DNA from 2 places in the Bacillus paramobilis genome. Region 2 is predicted to be linked to the other one. Evidence: riboswitches for the same ligand, from Rfam matches in the RefSeq annotation. Region 2 holds a riboswitch; the other holds the start of a gene.

Region 1 (7,525 bases), 1.7 Mb from region 2:
TCGCACTGTAAGTGGATACATATTGATCTCCCTTCAATAATTTCTTCGTTTTCTGAATTAACATATATTGAAACGCTTCATTCTTTCCTAAATAAGGACTTATTTTTATCTCATCCGACTCATATTGGCGCACTTCTTTTTCAATATGTTTCATAAGTAAACCGGTAAATAATAAGTAAGGCAGTACAACGATATTCTTTTCTTTTCGTTCTACAACTTCCTTTAACTTCTCCTCAAATTTCGGCTCGGCAGCTGCTAAATAGCAAACCTCTACTTTTTTAATTTTCTCTTCCGTTTGAAATAAAGAAGCGATCCAGTTTATATCTTTTAATACTTCAGGATCGCTACTACCTCTTGCAACGAGAAGTAACGTCACTTCATTCTTATCTTCCTGTTCGATACCACTTCCGTTATACACTGATTTAACGAGTGTTTCTGATACACCAAACGGATTACCATAGGTCACTTTAACACTTGAAAATTGATTATTTAACTTTTCTAATTCAAACGGGATATCTTTTTTCACGTGACCTGCCGCTAATAGAAAAACTGGAATAACAATAATCTCTGTAGCACCACGACTCACACATGTACGGAACCCTTCATCAATCGTTGGACTCGCTAACTCTAAAAAACAAACTTCTTGAATACTTGCCTCTACACGGTTCATGCATGACGTAATAAACGTAATCGCTTCTTCTTTAGCGGCTTTCAAACGACTTCCATGACATATATATAAGATGGCTTTCATTTTATAACACTCCGCTTACTCGATACGTACTTTCCGTCTGTTTCTCAAACCAATGGATCTTTTCCCTAAAACGGACCACTTCTCCAATTACAATCATACTCGGATTTTGAATTTGTTCTTTTTTCGCAACATCTACAATTGTCCCTAACGTCCCGACAACTGTGCGCTGCATAGAAGTCGTTCCCCTCTCAATAATAGCAGCAGGCGTACTTGTATCTTTTCCATTTTTGACCAGTTGTTCACATATGTAGGGTAAATTACTAACCCCCATATATACAGCTAAGGTCTCTACACCTTTCGCTAAATGTTCCCACTTCACTTCCTCTTCAGCATCTTCTTTCCTATGCCCTGTCACAATAGCAAAACTTGCACTCGCATCACGATGTGTCACTGGAATGCCAGCATAAGCAGGAGCAGCTATTCCAGCTGAAATACCAGGAACAATTTCAAACGGTACACCTTGCTTCGCTAACGCTTCAGCTTCTTCTCCCCCTCTACCAAATACAAATGGATCCCCGCCCTTTAGCCTCGTTACAACTTTTCCTTTTTTCGCGTATTTAATAAGAAACGTGTTAATTGTCTCTTGCTTCATCGTGTGATAATTTGGTAGCTTTCCACAATAAATTAAATCCGCTTCAGGCTTTGCGTATGAAAGCAACTCTTTATTTACGAGACGGTCGTATAAAATAACGTCTGCTCTCTCAATACATTTCGATCCTTTCACAGTAATTAAATCTGGATCACCAGGACCTGCTCCAACGATATAAACCTTCCCCATCATCTCTCCTCATTTCTACTATTAAAGTGAAACTTCCATCCTTATATACGAATGGAAGTTTTCATCATTTCCTATTACCTGTTCCCTACTCATGAATAACAAATGCCGCACCTTTTCGAATCTTCTTTTTTTCAAATAGAGAAATTTCCTTTACTTCTGGCAGCGGTAAAAAATGCTTTTCAAGCTCCATCTCCGCGAGCTTAAATGCCTGTTCTTCACTTTGAGCAACGACAACAATCGGAACAATACTATTCACTAACACGGCTTCAAATCGATATAAATCCATATTGTCCCTCCTAAGACGCTAGTACTTCTTCTAACACGGTATTTAACGCTATTTGTAGTGTGTCTACACCGATACGACCAACAAAATCATAAAACGTTTCAGCTGGTAATTTATTCTCTTTGAAATAACTTATAAATGATGCAAGTACATCAGGTAGATCCTCGCCATCTATTTTCCCTTTTAACTTTTGATTGTAAGCACCGCCATCTAACAACGTTCCACCTACGTATATTTCAAATGCTTCAACAATCCCTTTTTCCTTCGTTTTCATTTTCACCCCTTGTAATCCAATGTCAGCAATTTGACGTTGACCACATGAATTCGGGCATCCTACCATATGAATACGAACCGGAACATCGAGTGCAATTTGTGTATCTAAGTATTCGGCGATTTTGCGTAATCTTTCTTTCGTTTCTACTAATGCAAGATTGCAATATTCAATACCAGTACAAGAAACCGCATGACCAATAAACGATTTCGGACTTGCTGATATCGCTTCAAACAATGGTTCATTTAATAAACCCGTTACATTTTCTGGCGGAACATTCGGAATAATAAAGTTTTGCGAGTTACATGTGCGAATTTGTCCATTTCCATACTGCTTAGCAATTCTCGCAATCTCAAACATTTCTTTTGCATGTAGACGTCCTACTGGTACATTAAAACCTACATATTTAAGGCCATCTTGTTTTTGATCTTGAACTCCATAAAAGTATCCCGCATTCCAGCCTTTTAGAGCACCTTCTCCTTTACTTTGCAATGGTCCTGTATACTCTATTAGTTTCTCTTTAAATTTCTCTGCTCCCCAGTCTGCAACAAGAAATTTCAAACGAGCTAAATGACGTTTTTCACGGTATCCAAAATCACGGAATATCGTAGCAATCGCAATCGCTACCGTCTTCACTTCTTCTGGTAAAACGAATACATCTAATTCATCAGCTAAATATGGACGAGCTGATAATCCACCGCCTACTTTTATATGAAAACCAACTTTTTTCTCACCATCTATTTCTTTCGTAGCAGGTGTAAATGCAACACAGTTAATTTCTGCGTTTGCTGAATTATAAATATTAGAACTAATAGACATTTTAAATTTACGTGGTAAGTTAGAAAACTCCTCATTATGTTGGAAATAGTCATATACCTCTTTCACAATATGCGTTGTATCAAATAGTTCATTTGCATCAATGCCAGCAAGTGGATTCCCTGTAATATTACGCGTTATATCACCACAAGCCCCAGCTGAAGATAACCCAACTCTTGCTAATCTTTTAAAAATATCTGGCATTTGATGAATTTCTAGCCAATGAAACTGAATTGCCTGTCTTGTCGTAATATCTATTACGTCACGCCCATAATCCTCAGCGATAGAAGCAAGCACTTCTGCCTGTGCATTCGTAATAATCCCTGACGGAATATTTACACGCATCATAAAATAACCCGCTTCTTTCGGTCTTTGTAAATACAACCCAGCCCATTTGAATGCGTCCCACTCTTCTTTCGGAATAGATTCAAAGCCATTCTCTGCATAGTAAGGAATATCATTAAAGATTTCCAATCCATCTTTTTTTAATTTATTTTTCTCAGCTTGATTTAATTTTTCATTGTTAGCCCATACTTTTTCATAACTCATTTTTTATCCCCCTATATAAAACTACGCTCTTGTAAGTACTTCACGATTTGTTCTGCACATTCTTCAATAGAATACTTGTGCGTTTCTACAATTAATTCTGCTTGCTCTGGTTCCTCATACGGTGAATCAACACCAGTAAACTCTTTAATATCACCTTGTCTTGCTTTTTTATAAAGCCCTTTCGGATCACGCTTCTCACACTCTTCAATTGGGCACTTTACAAACACTTCAATAAACTCATCTGCAGCTAATAAATCCCTCACTTGTTTTCGGTCTACTCGAAATGGTGAAATAAACGCTGTAAGAACAACCGTACCTTGATCTACAAATAGCTTCGCCACTTCGCCAATCCGTCTTATATTTTCCATACGATCACTTTCAGAAAAACCTAAGTCTTTATTTAAACCGTGGCGTATATTATCACCATCTAGTACATAGTTTCCAATATTCTTTTCAAATAGTTTACGAGCAACCGCGTTCGCCACCGTAGATTTACCTGAAGCTGATAGACCAGTAAACCAAATTACAAAACTATGATGCCCATTTTTTACTCTTCTCTCATCTTTTGAAACAGATGCCGTATGCCAAGTAATATTTGTATCCATCTCATTCTCTCCTTATTCTGTTACTACTTCTTTTTTCAAACCTTTAATTAGTACTTCTACTACTTCTTTACGACTAAATGTACTTGGCGGAACCTCACCATTTCTTAATAGCTCTCTTACTTTCGTACCCGATAAAATAACATGATCTTCTTTGCCGTGCGGGCATGTTTTCGTCGAAGCCATCGCTTCACATTTCGTGCAGTAAAAACTATGTTCAAAAAATAACGGTGTAATTCCTAACTCTTCCACTGTAAAGTTTGTAAAAATTTCTTGCGCTTCATAAGTACCGTAATAATCTCCTACCCCTGCATGATCGCGTCCTACAATAAAGTGAGTACATCCAAAATTCTTTCTAACTAATGCATGGAATATCGCTTCCCTCGGTCCTGCGTAACGCATCGCTGCAGGAAATACACCTAAAAAGACACGATCTTTCGGATAATAGTTTTGAAGTAATACTTCATAGCTTTCCATCCTTACATCAGCAGGAATATCATCCGACTTCGTTTCCCCAACGAGCGGATTTAAAAAGAGGCCATCTACAATTTCAAGAGCAGATTTTTGAATATACTCATGAGCACGATGTACCGGGTTTCTCGTTTGAAATCCGACTACTGTTTTCCAACCACGTTTCTTAAATTCTTCTTTCGTTTCAATTGGATCTAAATGATAAGAAGGAAATGGATTATTTTCAAAACGTTTTGTAAGAATAATAGCTCCACCGACATAAACGTTCGGTCGCTCATATAACTTCTTCACTCCTGGATGAGCCTCATCCGTCGTTTTATATACAAGTAACGCTTCTTTTTCTTTATCTGGTACAAAAATATCTTCTATTTGAATGACACCATATATATTTCCATCACTGACAAGCTTTACTTTCTCTCCAATTTTCAGACTCTCTGCTACGTCTTCTGTTACCGGTAATGTAATGGGGATACTCCAAACGCTCCCATTAGCTAAACGAATCGTTTCTACGACCGAATCGTAATCTTTCTTTCCTAAAAAACCTGTAAGTGGGCTATATCCCCCTGTCGCTAATAGCTCTAAATCACTTAATGCAATGTTGTCTAGCCCAATTTCTTTTTCAATTTGTGATACGTCGTATGTCTCGTCTATTCGATTTATTAATTCGTTTCTTTTACTCATTTTCTATACCCTCTCTTAGCTTTATTTTCAAATTCATCTTATTGGTAATGAAGACCACATTCTGTTTTCACTTTCCCGGCCCACCTACCATCTCTCGAATCGCCACCCTCTCCTACAGGTAACGTACATTTCTCACACCCAATACTTGGATACCCAATATCATGGAGCGGGTTATACGGCAAGCTATGTTTGTATACATATCGCCACACTTCTTTCCACGTCCAATGAATGAGTGGACAAACTTTAATAGATTGAAAGCGATGATCTTGATTTATAAACTGTGTATGCTTACGTGTTTCTGATTGTTCCCTCCTTAAGCCCGATATCCACGCTTTTTCTGCTGCTAATGATTTTTCTAACGGTAAAATTTTTCTAATTTTACAACAAAGATTCGGATTACTTTCCCATAATTTCTCACCATGCAACTTCGCTTGTTCATCAAGTGTAAGTTCCGGCTGTTTTTCTATAATATTTAATGAAGGAAATCGTTCCCGCACTTTTTGAATTAATTTATACGTTTCGCGAAAATGAACATTTGTATCTAAAAATACAACTTTAGCAGATGGATTTACTTGGTTTATAAGGTGCAGTAGTACCATCCCTTCCACTCCAAAGCTACATGCGTATACAATTTCACTTTCATATTCTTTATAAGCCCAACTTAAAACAGATAGCGCGCCTTTTGTTTCATCTTCTTCTGAAAATGAAACATTATTTTCTTCCCACGTTTCATACGTCAACATGTTTTTTCCCCCTGTAAAAGCAAAAAGACGGTTTTAACCTAATCAAAATAGGTTAAAACCGCCTCTAGTTTTTCTAGTCAGCGCTTTTTACTTTAAACGTACTTTTTCACTTTTCTCTAATTGAATGACTTTCCCATCCTGCACAACAATTGTAATTGAACCATATTTCATATCAGCAAGCATCGCTTGAATTTTCTCAGATACTTCCTCAAAATGTTCCCGTACGCTCACGCGAACAGCCCCCCTTTTTATTCATAAAAAAAATCTTTCCCATTTCGAAAAGACTGTTCGGTAATATATTTTACCTTATCTTTCAAAATGGATTCCATTTTGCTGGATTTAGCACCTTGCTTTCTATAAGCAGGTTGCCGAGCTTCGTCGGGCCAGTTCCCTCCGCTTCTCTTGATAAGCTTTGTATTTGTATTTTATCACAATTCTGATTTTTTTCAATCCTAGTTTTCCGATATATTTTAATTATTTTATTTTATAAAAAAGGAATTGTCCATCCGAACAACTCCTTTTTCCTCATTTTAAACCAATTCTTTAATACGTATGCGATCGTTCCCAATAATATTTTCATATGTTTCGCGCTCTACAACAATTTGTGATGTGCCGCCTTTCGCGAAGACGACAGCTGGTCTACGAATCCGATTATAATTATTCGCCATCGAGTACCCGTATGCCCCTGTACAAGAAATTGCTAGTAAATCGGCAGAAGCAACTTTCGGTAGAGTAATATCCCAAATTAACATATCTCCACTCTCACAACATTTCCCAGCAATCGAAACGACTTCCTCATTCTCATCATTTCCTCGATTCGCTAACATCGCTTCATAACGCGCGTTATATAAAGCAGGTCTTAAGTTATCAGTCATCCCACCATCCACTGATACATATTTCCGAATACCAGGAATGTCTTTCACAGATCCAACTGTATAAATTGTCGTTCCAGCATCACCTACAATACTACGGCCTGGTTCAACCCATATTTCTGGCAAGGGATAATTACATGCTGTAAATTGTTCCCTCACTGCACTGGTTACAGCTCGCACATATGTCTCAAGAGTTAATGGTGTATCTGACTCTGTGTAGCGTATTCCGAATCCTCCGCCCACATTTAATACTTTCACTACATAGTTCGCTCTCTCTCTCACTTCTTCTAAAAATTGATGAAGAACTTCAATCGCCCGAACAAATCCAGCCGTTTCAAATATTTGAGATCCGATATGTGAATGAATTCCTAACACATTATAATTTGATTTTTGTAAAGCAAGCTCAATTGCTTGCATCGCTTGACCATTTGACACGCCAAATCCAAATTTTGAATCATCTTGGCCTGTTGTAATATATTCATGTGTGTGCGCCTCTACTCCAGGCGTTACACGGATTAATATGTTCACAAATTTCCCATGTTGCCCTGCTAAATCATGCAAAATTTCTAATTCTAAGAAATTATCGACAACAAAACAACCAATATTCGCCTGAAGCGCCATCACAATCTCTTCTTCTGTTTTATTATTGCCGTGAAAATGAATACGCGATGCTGGAAATCCTGCTTGAAGCGCAGTATATAATTCCCC
Region 2 (9,833 bases):
CCCTAAAAATATAAAAACAATTGGTAGCCAAATTACCTTAAAATCACGTAACATTTGAACACATTCTTTTTTTATTAATATCATTAGATTATTCATTTTTGCACCACCAACTTCAAGAAAATTTCTTCTAAAGTATCGTTGCTCATTTCAAATTTAACGATGTCCACTTTATGTTCGAGTGCATTTTGCAGTAACATATTTTTATTTATTTCAATGCTGTCAACCTTCACTTTGACTTTAAGCCCAATTACTTCTACGTCCTTCACATAAGGCAAATTTTTTACAACGTCAATCCACTCTCGATCTTTAGCTGTAATTTCAATGATTAATTTATTTTCGCTATTGCAGTGCAAAAGCTCAGTAATTGTTGTATCTTCTATCTTTGTTCCATCTTTAATCATGACAAATCGTTCACAGATTTCTTCTGCATCACTCAATATATGGGTTGATAATAAAATCGTCGTATCTTTTTTTATTTCTTCAATTAAATTCAATACTTCCCTTCTACCTATTGGATCTAATGCAGATACCGGTTCATCCATGACAATAAGCGAAGGTTTATGTAGTAATGCTTGTGCAATACCGAGTCTTTGTTTCATTCCCCCAGAAAAGGTACTCACCTTTGAACCTTCTACTCCACTTAATCCAACTTTCTCCAAAATTTCTGGTATAGACTTTGACAACACTTCTTTTTTCACCCCTGAAAGTTGCCCCATAAACATAAGAGTTTCTCGCGCCGTCATCCAATGAAAAAAATTAGGGTATTGGGGTAAGTAGCCAATTTCCCTTTTCATTTTTGATATTTTTATCCCATTCAATAACACTTCACCAACATCTGGATTAATAATATCTGAAATCACTTTTATTAATGTAGATTTTCCTGCTCCATTTGGTCCGATTAACCCTACACATTCTCCTGATTGCAGTTCCATCGAGAAAGTATTGACAGCAATTTTTCCTTTAAATGATTTTGTTACATTTCTAATCTCTAATTTCATAATTTCTCACCGTCCTTTCTCCCTATAACAAAGTACAGAATAGGTCCCAATAAGTTAACAAAGATAATAATTAGCGTCCATACAAGTACATTTTTTCTTGTTTTTCTATTTCGGTATAAATCAATTAATGCAATGGAAACTAAAAGTGCCCCGACTACAATAACCGGCAATAAGATTGGGAGAAACGCCATAATATCCATGTCTTTAAGATCATTCCATCCATAATGTAGTTGCATTTTGATCATTCCTTTCTAAACTCATTATCATTATTGATAATGATAAAATAAAAACGGATGGATTGCAATCATTATTCTCATTATTTATAATGAGAATAAATAATGAATAAGGTGATATAGTGAGTAATAAAGTTGAAATCTTAATGCATCCAGTAAGAATGAAAATTTGCCAAGTATTAATGAGAAATAAGGAAGATGGACTAACACCATTAGAAATGGTAAAAATCATTAAAAATGTACCACAAGCAACTCTATATAGACAGCTACAAACTATGGTTGATTCTGGTATCGTCCATGTAATTAACGAAAAAAAGGTAAAATCTGTTTCTGAAAAATATTACGCAATCAATGAAGAAGATGCAAAAATTGAAGGAAGTGAGTGGAAAGGATTATGTGATGATGAAAAGTTAAATTACATTTCCTATTATCAGTTATCACTTATGACACAATATCAAAGTTACCTGAAGAAATTAGAAGAACAAAACAGCCAAGAAGATAAGGCTACTTTTTCTGTAGTAGAATTCCAGCTAGATGATGAACACTTTGGAAAATTTCAAAACGAACTTAACGAATTAATGATTAAGTACTATAATAGCCAAAATAAAGAAAACGAAACAGAGGCTCCGGTTCGGACTGTCGCTATTACAATTATTCCAGAAACGTAAACTACATACCCCTATTTTGCCTGTCTAACTTAGTGCATTCTTCTAAATAAAAGTGAGCTACTCAACACTAACATGTTAAATAGCTCACTTTTTCAATCTAAATTAATACTTTTAATAAAATCAAAATGATTTTCATCAGCTAATTTATCGATATAACCCGTTATATACAGATTTGCTTTAGACACTTCTGTATTTTTAAATTCAGAATAAAAATCAGGAGAAAATGATACTTCCAAAACAACACTATCCCCAGGTTTAATATTTAATTTATTACCTTTCGCTAACACTTTAAATGGATTAGTTGTTTGACCAGATTTCGTTGGGGATTTAGGAAATGAAAACATAACATTATTTTGCGCAATAACATAATCGGTATTATTCGTCATTTTTATTTTATAAGATATTTCAGTGTTCGTATTTGTATTTTTAGAAAGTAATTCATACACTATTCCCTTTTCAATATCTGCTTGTTTAAAAGTAGTATTATTTTTACTAGAACAAGCACTCAAAATAAAAAACAAAACCAATATGATTATTCCACATTTTTTTCATCGATTTATTACCACCTATTAGTAAACACTATATTCTCTTTGAATTGTCATACCATTTGAAACGTACGTAACACTAGTAGTACTAGTACTACTAACTGAAAATCCTGCAATCCCACCACTTACTCCACCTGAATTACTAACTGTTGTAAAAAATTTACCCGTTACTCCCAATGTCACACTAATCGTTGGATATGCCGTTGTCTTCCAAGAATTACTTTGTGCCCAAGTAGCAGAATATTTACCCGCAGAAAGAGAAGAACCAACAGTAGAGCTATTAATTTGTCTAAAAGATCCAGAAGAATAAATTTCAAAACTACCTTCTAAATCAGCTTTAAAACTAGAATTTCCAGAATAAGTTTGTGTCCAAGAAGCTTGCCTCCAAACAACATTACTACTAGCTGCAGCAGTAGGGTTTATTTTACTTAAACTTTGAACAGTTCTAGCAGAAACAAGTTTATCAGCTTCTTTATATGAGATATTTTCATTCTTTGCTACGTTTTTAACATATTGTTCCCTAGTAATATCAATAATTTTAACTCCAGGAATTTCCTCGTTTAATAATAAATTAATTGGTTTTTGTTGTTGAGTAATATCATTTGTAACTAGGGAATCCGCAGAAGCTGGAAAAGCTGATGTGCTTAACATAGCAATCATTAAAGAAGATCCAATAAACAATTTCGTTTTGTTCATTATAACACCTATTTTTTCTAAAATTAAGAATATTAACTACTATTTTACAACTGATATTATTTCAAATCAATAGTTATTTTGAATTCCCTTTGTGTTTTTTGGTGTAAATACTAAACATATATATGCTATAGTAGTACATTCGCAATAATCTTGCTCTTATTTTCTCTACTTGTATAATTATCTTATTTTTCAGTATATTAAAGGTAATCCCAAAAACAACCTCGAATAATTGTAATACATATACATAAGGAGGTTGATCTATTTTGTTTCGTTCTTTTACAAATGGTTGCGTCGCCTTAGTACAACGTTTCTTGCCAGAGCCGTTTATTTTATCATGTTTATTAACTGTTTTTGTTATCTTCTTCGGCATGTTTGCAACGCACCAAACACCTGTGGAAATGATTAATCATTGGGGTAATGGAATTTGGGGACTTCTCGCCTTTTCTATGCAAATGGCACTTGTACTCGTGACAGGATCTGCTTTAGCAAACGCGCCTCTTATTAAAAAAGGATTAACGAAAGCGGCAAAACTACCGAAAACGAATGGACAAGGTATTATTGCCATTTCAATCGTAAGTTTACTAGGGGCATACATAAACTGGGGATTTGGTATTGTTGTATCTGTTTTATATGCAAAAGAAGTGGCAAGGCAGCTTGAAGGATTAGATTATAGACTTGCAATTGCTTCTTCTTACTCTGGATTTCTCATTTGGCATGCGGGGCTTTCTGCTTCTATTCCTCTTACGTTAGCAACTGGCGGAGAAACGTTAATTAAAACGACAGCTGGCAGTATTAAAGAAGCCATTCCAATAACAGAAACGCTATTCTCACCATACGCACTCGTTCCAGTTATTATTTTTCTCGTTACAATGCCTCTCATTAATAAAGCGATGCATCCAGATGAAAAACATACGATAACGGTAGATCCTAGCGTATTTCATGAAGAAGCTACCGCTCAAGAAGTAGGAAACAATACATTCGCTGAAAAAATGGAAAATAGTATCATTATTACACTTTGCGTTGGAGTGTTAGGTCTCATTTATATTTTCAATTACTTTTATACGAAAGGCTTTAACCTTACGCTAGACATCGTTATTTTTATGTTATTAATTGCTGGACTTATTTTTCACCGCACTCCGATTCAATATATTCGTGCCTTTTCAGACTCTACGAAAAGTGCTTCTGGCATTTTACTTCAATTTCCGTTTTATGCTGGAATTATGGGAATGATGATTGGAGCAAATAGTGAAGGACTTTCACTTGGAGGAGCTATTTCTAATTTCTTTATTAGCATTTCAAACGAAACGACTTTCCCGCTCTTTACCTTTTTAAGTGCTGGCATCGTTAATATTTTCGTTCCATCTGGTGGCGGTCAATGGGCTGTGCAAGCACCCATTATGATTCCAGCTGGCGCTGAACTTGGTGTACCTGCTGCAAAAACAGCAATGGCAATTGCATGGGGCGATGCTTGGACGAATTTGATTCAACCATTCTGGGCATTACCGGCATTAGCGATAGCTGGTTTAGGTGCTCGTGATATTATGGGATTTTGCGTTGTTAACTTACTATATGCAGGATTTATCATCAGTCTATGTTTCCTATTTATTTAAACGAAAAGCTAGTTTTATACTAGCTTTTTTACATAATAAATCACTTATTTCCCACGCAATTTATTACGACCTCCCACTTTATATCCGTAAGATATAACGCCTCAAATGCAAAAAAGTCTTCACATACTTTTTCAATTAAATGTGGATTGTTTTTAAGGAAATTCCACTGTAATGCTTTAGGAAGAAAATATGTATCATATTCTTTACTTCCTTTTACTACCTCATCCACTTCTCTTTCACAAATCCCTCTTATTAAGTAATCATTTCTTAATTGTATTTGAATTTGTTGAAACATTTCACTACAGTTCTTCAATTGGACTAAGCAATTAATATATGTACGAAAAAGTTCGTTATCATAATTGCAACACTTTATTATACGTTCGATTTCATTCATAATGTACGAGCCTTTTCTTCTATTTGTAATAACCACTTTTCCCGCTTCTCTCGTTTACTCGTTTTCACAGATTGAAAAACAGATCGTTTTATATCGCGAATGCCGCAAAAACGTAACACACCTCTTTTCATCATAATCCAATCCGCTGATCTATATAGTAGTGCGACGTACCATAACGGTGAATCTAACGTATTAATCACCCACGCTTTCTTCCCTTTCAATAATCCTTTCGGCAGGGCTCCTTCATATTTATAAGCAAATCCAGCAACGAAAATGCGATCGATAAACCCTTTTAAAATAGCAGGCATCCCCCACCACCATATCGGATATATAAAGAGAAGCGTATCTGCTTCTTCCACTAACGTTCTGTACCGAGCTGTCTCTTCTTCATTTACTAAATCACGTCTTTTCTTCTCTTCATTAAATACAAGGACTGGATCAAATTGTTCTTTATATAAATCAAGTACCGTAACCGAATGATCTGTTTCTTGTAATCCTTTTTGCACATGCTTTAAAATCGCCGCGTTAAAACTGGAAGGACTGGGATGAGCGTATACAATTAGTACATTCACTACAAAACAACTCCCTCTATAAGTTAAAGTTTCCCCTTCTTTAACATCTTCTCTACAATTTGCACGTTTTTGGAGCTTTGTAATAAACGGTTTAATACTGTAAGTAACTCTTCCTTTTCTAAATTTTTCAGTTTCTCTTTTACCGTACTTTCACCAGTGCCTTGAATATCATAAACAACTGCCGCCATATGTTTACAATAGTTTTCATATGGACACTCGCAGCTACTTTCTGTAAAATCTTCAAGATCAATAATCACTTCATAGTTTCCTGCATTTCCAGTAACGAAAGCAAATATTTTCTTGTCTTGTATTTCAACATCTTCTACATGTCCCTCTTCATAATATTCATAGCCTTTATCCATAATGTACTTAGGAATCCATTTCGTTATATCATGTAATAAGTAAGCGTACATAACAACACCTCTTCCTTTAATTCCCTTTTGACTTCCAAACCTGCGCATGTTATTCTAATAACTGTCAAATAGCAAGTCTATATGACAAAACGACTGACACCTATTCGGCGGAGGTGTCTCTTTTCATTTGCAGCCGATATGAAGTGCCTCTTTCAGGCACATTCAATCTTTGACACTACACACTCAACACCATTCCCTTGTATCAGGCTGCTTAAGCAGTCTTTTACTCTACATACTTCAAAAAAAAGAGAGCCTAGCTCCCTTTTCCCGCCTTATAAAATACCCCTTTTTCAGTATAGAGATATTCATCAGCTAATGTAATTTTCCCATCCAGTTTCAGTTCATCTAATAGTCTTGATAAATAAAATTGATGTAACATCTTTTTCGTGAATTTTCCTTCATGATGCGAAACGATATGTTCTTGAATATCTAACAATGATATTGGCTTATCTTGCTCTATCATATATTCATAAACTGTACTACGCAGTTTTACGTATTTTTCGAGTGTCACAGTACTTCGCAACCCCTTTCTTCTTAATATAAATTTTCGTAATCGGTTTTTTTGCAACAAAAAAACCTCTCCGATAAGAAGAAGTTACGTATATATCTTCGTCTTATCTCCCAGAACAAATATGTTCTGCTGGAATTAGCACCTGCATCGCGGTTGCTGGGTTTCATCGGGCCAGTCCCTCCACCTCTCTGGATAAGAAAATATTCACTTAATTCTTACTATACGTAATTTCATTTTAATTGTCAAACAAATATAACAAATAATATTTTCTTCTTTACTGCTCATACTATACATATATGAATATGCAAGGAGGATTATGAAATGCACGAAAATGCTCGCGGATATGTACAAGATTCATTTCAATCATTACAAGAAGCAAAACATTGTTTAGAAGCAGCACTACAGACTGTGGAAAAAGATTTTAATCGCGCACGTATTGAACAATCCCTTTATGCGATCGAACAAGCTATTCAACGTTGTGATTACACGGTTCACATTTTAGAACAAGATTGAAAAAGCTTCCCATCATAAGGTGGGAAGCTTTTTCAAATGGCATACTTCATAATTATTACCGTTATAATTAAAAAATATACAGAATTAGCAATTTCTAAAATACCTACTTTTATAATAGAAATCTTTTTACCGTACAACATAATTGCCCGAATGACACTCGGTATAAAAATAAGAGAGCACCACGGATTGATAGCAAATACGATGATTGTTAATAGAATATGATACCCCCATGATATAAAACGATACTTCGGGTTATTTTTCTCACGTATCATCGTTTTCACATAAAACGTACTTCCTAAAAAATATAAAAATGATATAAGCGCAATAAATAGTGCTGTTTTATCTATAAGTTTCATTGAAAAATAATAACTAACTAAACCACCAATACAAAAAACAATAATCGCACTAATGTCATTTAGTAACGCTCTTTCATTCTTTTGACGGGCGTAATACATATTTACTATAAATAATGGAATCATTACTGCTACGAATAAAAGAATGCGCCATTCATATAATAGAGAAATCATCCCAAATACGAAAGCGACGATAAAATATACAATTGCTGCATGTAAATACTCTTTTTTTCGTCTTTGCTTTATGTACGTAAGAAATGGATACGTAGCTAAATAGATAAAGAACCAAGCTAAAAATAATGGAATATGATACATAGTAGGTTTCCCAAGTATGATACTTAATAGAAATGGTATAACGAGCATGGCCCATGCACCGTGTTGCTTCGGAATAACTAACTTCATTAACTATACACCTCCCTTTTGAAAATAGTTCTCACATACTATTATACAAATAATTTTATATAATAGCCGACGTATATTGAATCGATTTTTTGACAATAAAAAATGCTCCTTACAATATGTAAGAAGCATGAAAGAGGCAAACGAATATGTAAGTCGCGACCCTACCTTATATGAATATGCTTTTCTATGCCATGTTATGCTTATCTAATATGCCATATTTCTTTTTGAATCTCGTAAGAATCGTAATCCAAGACGTACTAAATAATAGTAAGAAAATAACATTCGAAATTGCATGGCTCAAATCGAAATAAAAACTTGCAACATAGTACGCGACAACTGTTTCCCACGTTGCTTCCTGTATAAAACCGAGAAGCCCCCAGAAGTTCATAATCCAGCCAAATAAAAATCCAACAACGAATCCATATAGCAGTCTGCCCCATAGCTTTTTCATTAAAAATGTATTCCGTAATAACCCTGCTATAAAACCAATCATCCCCCATGAAAACATTTGCCACGGCGTCCACGGACCTTGTCCTAAAAAGATGTTAGATACGATAGCCGCTGTTGCACCGATCATAAAACCAGTTTCACTCCCAAACACAATCGCAGAAACGATAATGACAAATGAAGTCGGTTGTACACTTGGTAAAATAGAGAATGGTACGCGGCTAACTGCTGCAATTGCCGCTAACACAGCAACGAGCACAATTTCACGTGAAACAAACGCCTTTCTTTCAAAGCGAATATAAAACGGTAACATAATAACAACTAATAAAAACAAACTACTTAGCATGTAATAACCGTCCATGATAAGTGTCGTAACGAGCAATGTGGCTATTATTACTGCAAAAATACATATTATGAATGCAACATATCGTTTGGACACGCTTCGTACACATCCTCCCACGTTAATGCATATGGCAACTCTTTTCGAATGAATCGATTAATAGATGTTGTATAAAAGAAGTTTCCACTAAAAAACTCTTTCGGTGCATCATTCATAATAACTGCTCCGTCAAATAACATCATACATTGATCAACGTATTTTGCTGCAAACTCAATATCATGCGTTGCCATTACAATAGTTGTACCTTCTTGTTGTAACTTCCTAAATAGCTCTCCTACTCGTTCTTTTTTCCATGGATCTAGTCCCTTTGTCGGTTCGTCGAGTAATAATAAAGTTGGCTTTGATAATAACGTTGTACATAACGCAAGTAGTTGTTGCTCTCCCCCGCTACAATCATGCGGATGGCGTTCTTTAAGCGAGTACAACCAAAACTTCTCCAACATATCTTCTGCTATTTCTTTTCCTTGTTCTCCGTATAATTCACGTGCACGTTCATACACTTCTTCCCACGCTGTATCAAATGTAAAATGATAGTACGGATGTTGTGATACATACCCGATCCTTTTAAATCGTTCTTTCGAATCAATTTTATGTATCACTTTCCCATTCCACTTTACTTTCCCTCTTCTCGCTTTTTGCAATCCAGCTAAAATCGTTAACAGTGTAGACTTACCTGTACCATTTTTTCCAACGAGAGCTGCCCATTTTCCTTTTTCAATCGATACGGTTAAATCTCGTAAAATATGCGGACTATTTTTTTCATATTGGAACGAAATATGTTCTGCACTTAAAATGACTTCTCGCTTTTCACTTTGTGCTATTGGCTCATTCACATATGATATCTCTGAAGAATGATTCAGTTCCATTTGCGCTTCTCGCACTGTAAACGGAATATCTCTTGCATTCCACTCTAAAAACAATCTTGGAATTTGCGGAATAAATGGACGGAACTTTTCAACTTCCCACATGTTCGCTACAACCGTTTTAGGATTACCATCATATACGATTTGGCCATTATTCATACAAATAACGCGCGTAGCAAGTGGTATCACTTCATCTAAACGATGTTCACTTAAAA

The links. Region 2 has a riboswitch for S-adenosylmethionine ahead of AABL52_RS11045 (hypothetical protein). Riboswitches for the same ligand answer to the same signal wherever they lie in the genome.
Region 1: it holds a riboswitch for S-adenosylmethionine, as region 2 does, so the genes downstream of both, AABL52_RS19765 (YezD family protein) here and AABL52_RS11045 (hypothetical protein) in region 2, are expected to answer to the same signal.

The regions. Positions count from the first base shown of each region.
Region 1 covers NZ_CP151108.1:3,867,618-3,875,142, forward strand. Annotated here, with positions in the region: gene AABL52_RS19725 (NAD(P)-binding protein) at 1-21, opposite strand, end outside; gene AABL52_RS19730 (sirohydrochlorin chelatase) at 1-751, opposite strand, end outside; gene cobA (uroporphyrinogen-III C-methyltransferase) at 753-1,529, opposite strand; gene AABL52_RS19740 (DUF3906 family protein) at 1,615-1,815, opposite strand; gene AABL52_RS19745 (nitrite/sulfite reductase) at 1,826-3,448, opposite strand; gene cysC (adenylyl-sulfate kinase) at 3,460-4,053, opposite strand; gene sat (sulfate adenylyltransferase) at 4,066-5,202, opposite strand; gene AABL52_RS19760 (phosphoadenylyl-sulfate reductase) at 5,241-5,945, opposite strand; gene AABL52_RS19765 (YezD family protein) at 6,033-6,176, opposite strand; SAM riboswitch class I at 6,249-6,357, opposite strand; gene lysA (diaminopimelate decarboxylase) at 6,476-7,525, opposite strand, start outside.
Region 2 covers NZ_CP151108.1:2,131,632-2,141,464, reverse strand. Annotated here, with positions in the region: gene AABL52_RS11095 (ABC transporter permease) at 1-96, opposite strand, end outside; gene AABL52_RS11090 (ABC transporter ATP-binding protein) at 93-998, opposite strand; gene AABL52_RS11085 (PLD nuclease N-terminal domain-containing protein) at 995-1,234, opposite strand; gene AABL52_RS11080 (transcriptional regulator) at 1,354-1,899, shown strand; gene AABL52_RS11075 (hypothetical protein) at 1,992-2,426, opposite strand; gene AABL52_RS11070 (hypothetical protein) at 2,469-3,140, opposite strand; gene AABL52_RS11065 (short-chain fatty acid transporter) at 3,404-4,750, shown strand; gene AABL52_RS11060 (group-specific protein) at 4,791-5,144, opposite strand; gene AABL52_RS11055 (NAD(P)H-dependent oxidoreductase) at 5,141-5,716, opposite strand; gene AABL52_RS11050 (SWIM zinc finger family protein) at 5,740-6,177, opposite strand; gene AABL52_RS11045 (hypothetical protein) at 6,383-6,700, opposite strand; SAM riboswitch class I at 6,741-6,839, opposite strand; gene AABL52_RS11040 (hypothetical protein) at 6,962-7,153, shown strand; gene AABL52_RS11035 (YwiC-like family protein) at 7,186-7,908, opposite strand; gene AABL52_RS11030 (ECF transporter S component) at 8,093-8,794, opposite strand; gene AABL52_RS11025 (ABC transporter ATP-binding protein) at 8,767-9,833, opposite strand, start outside.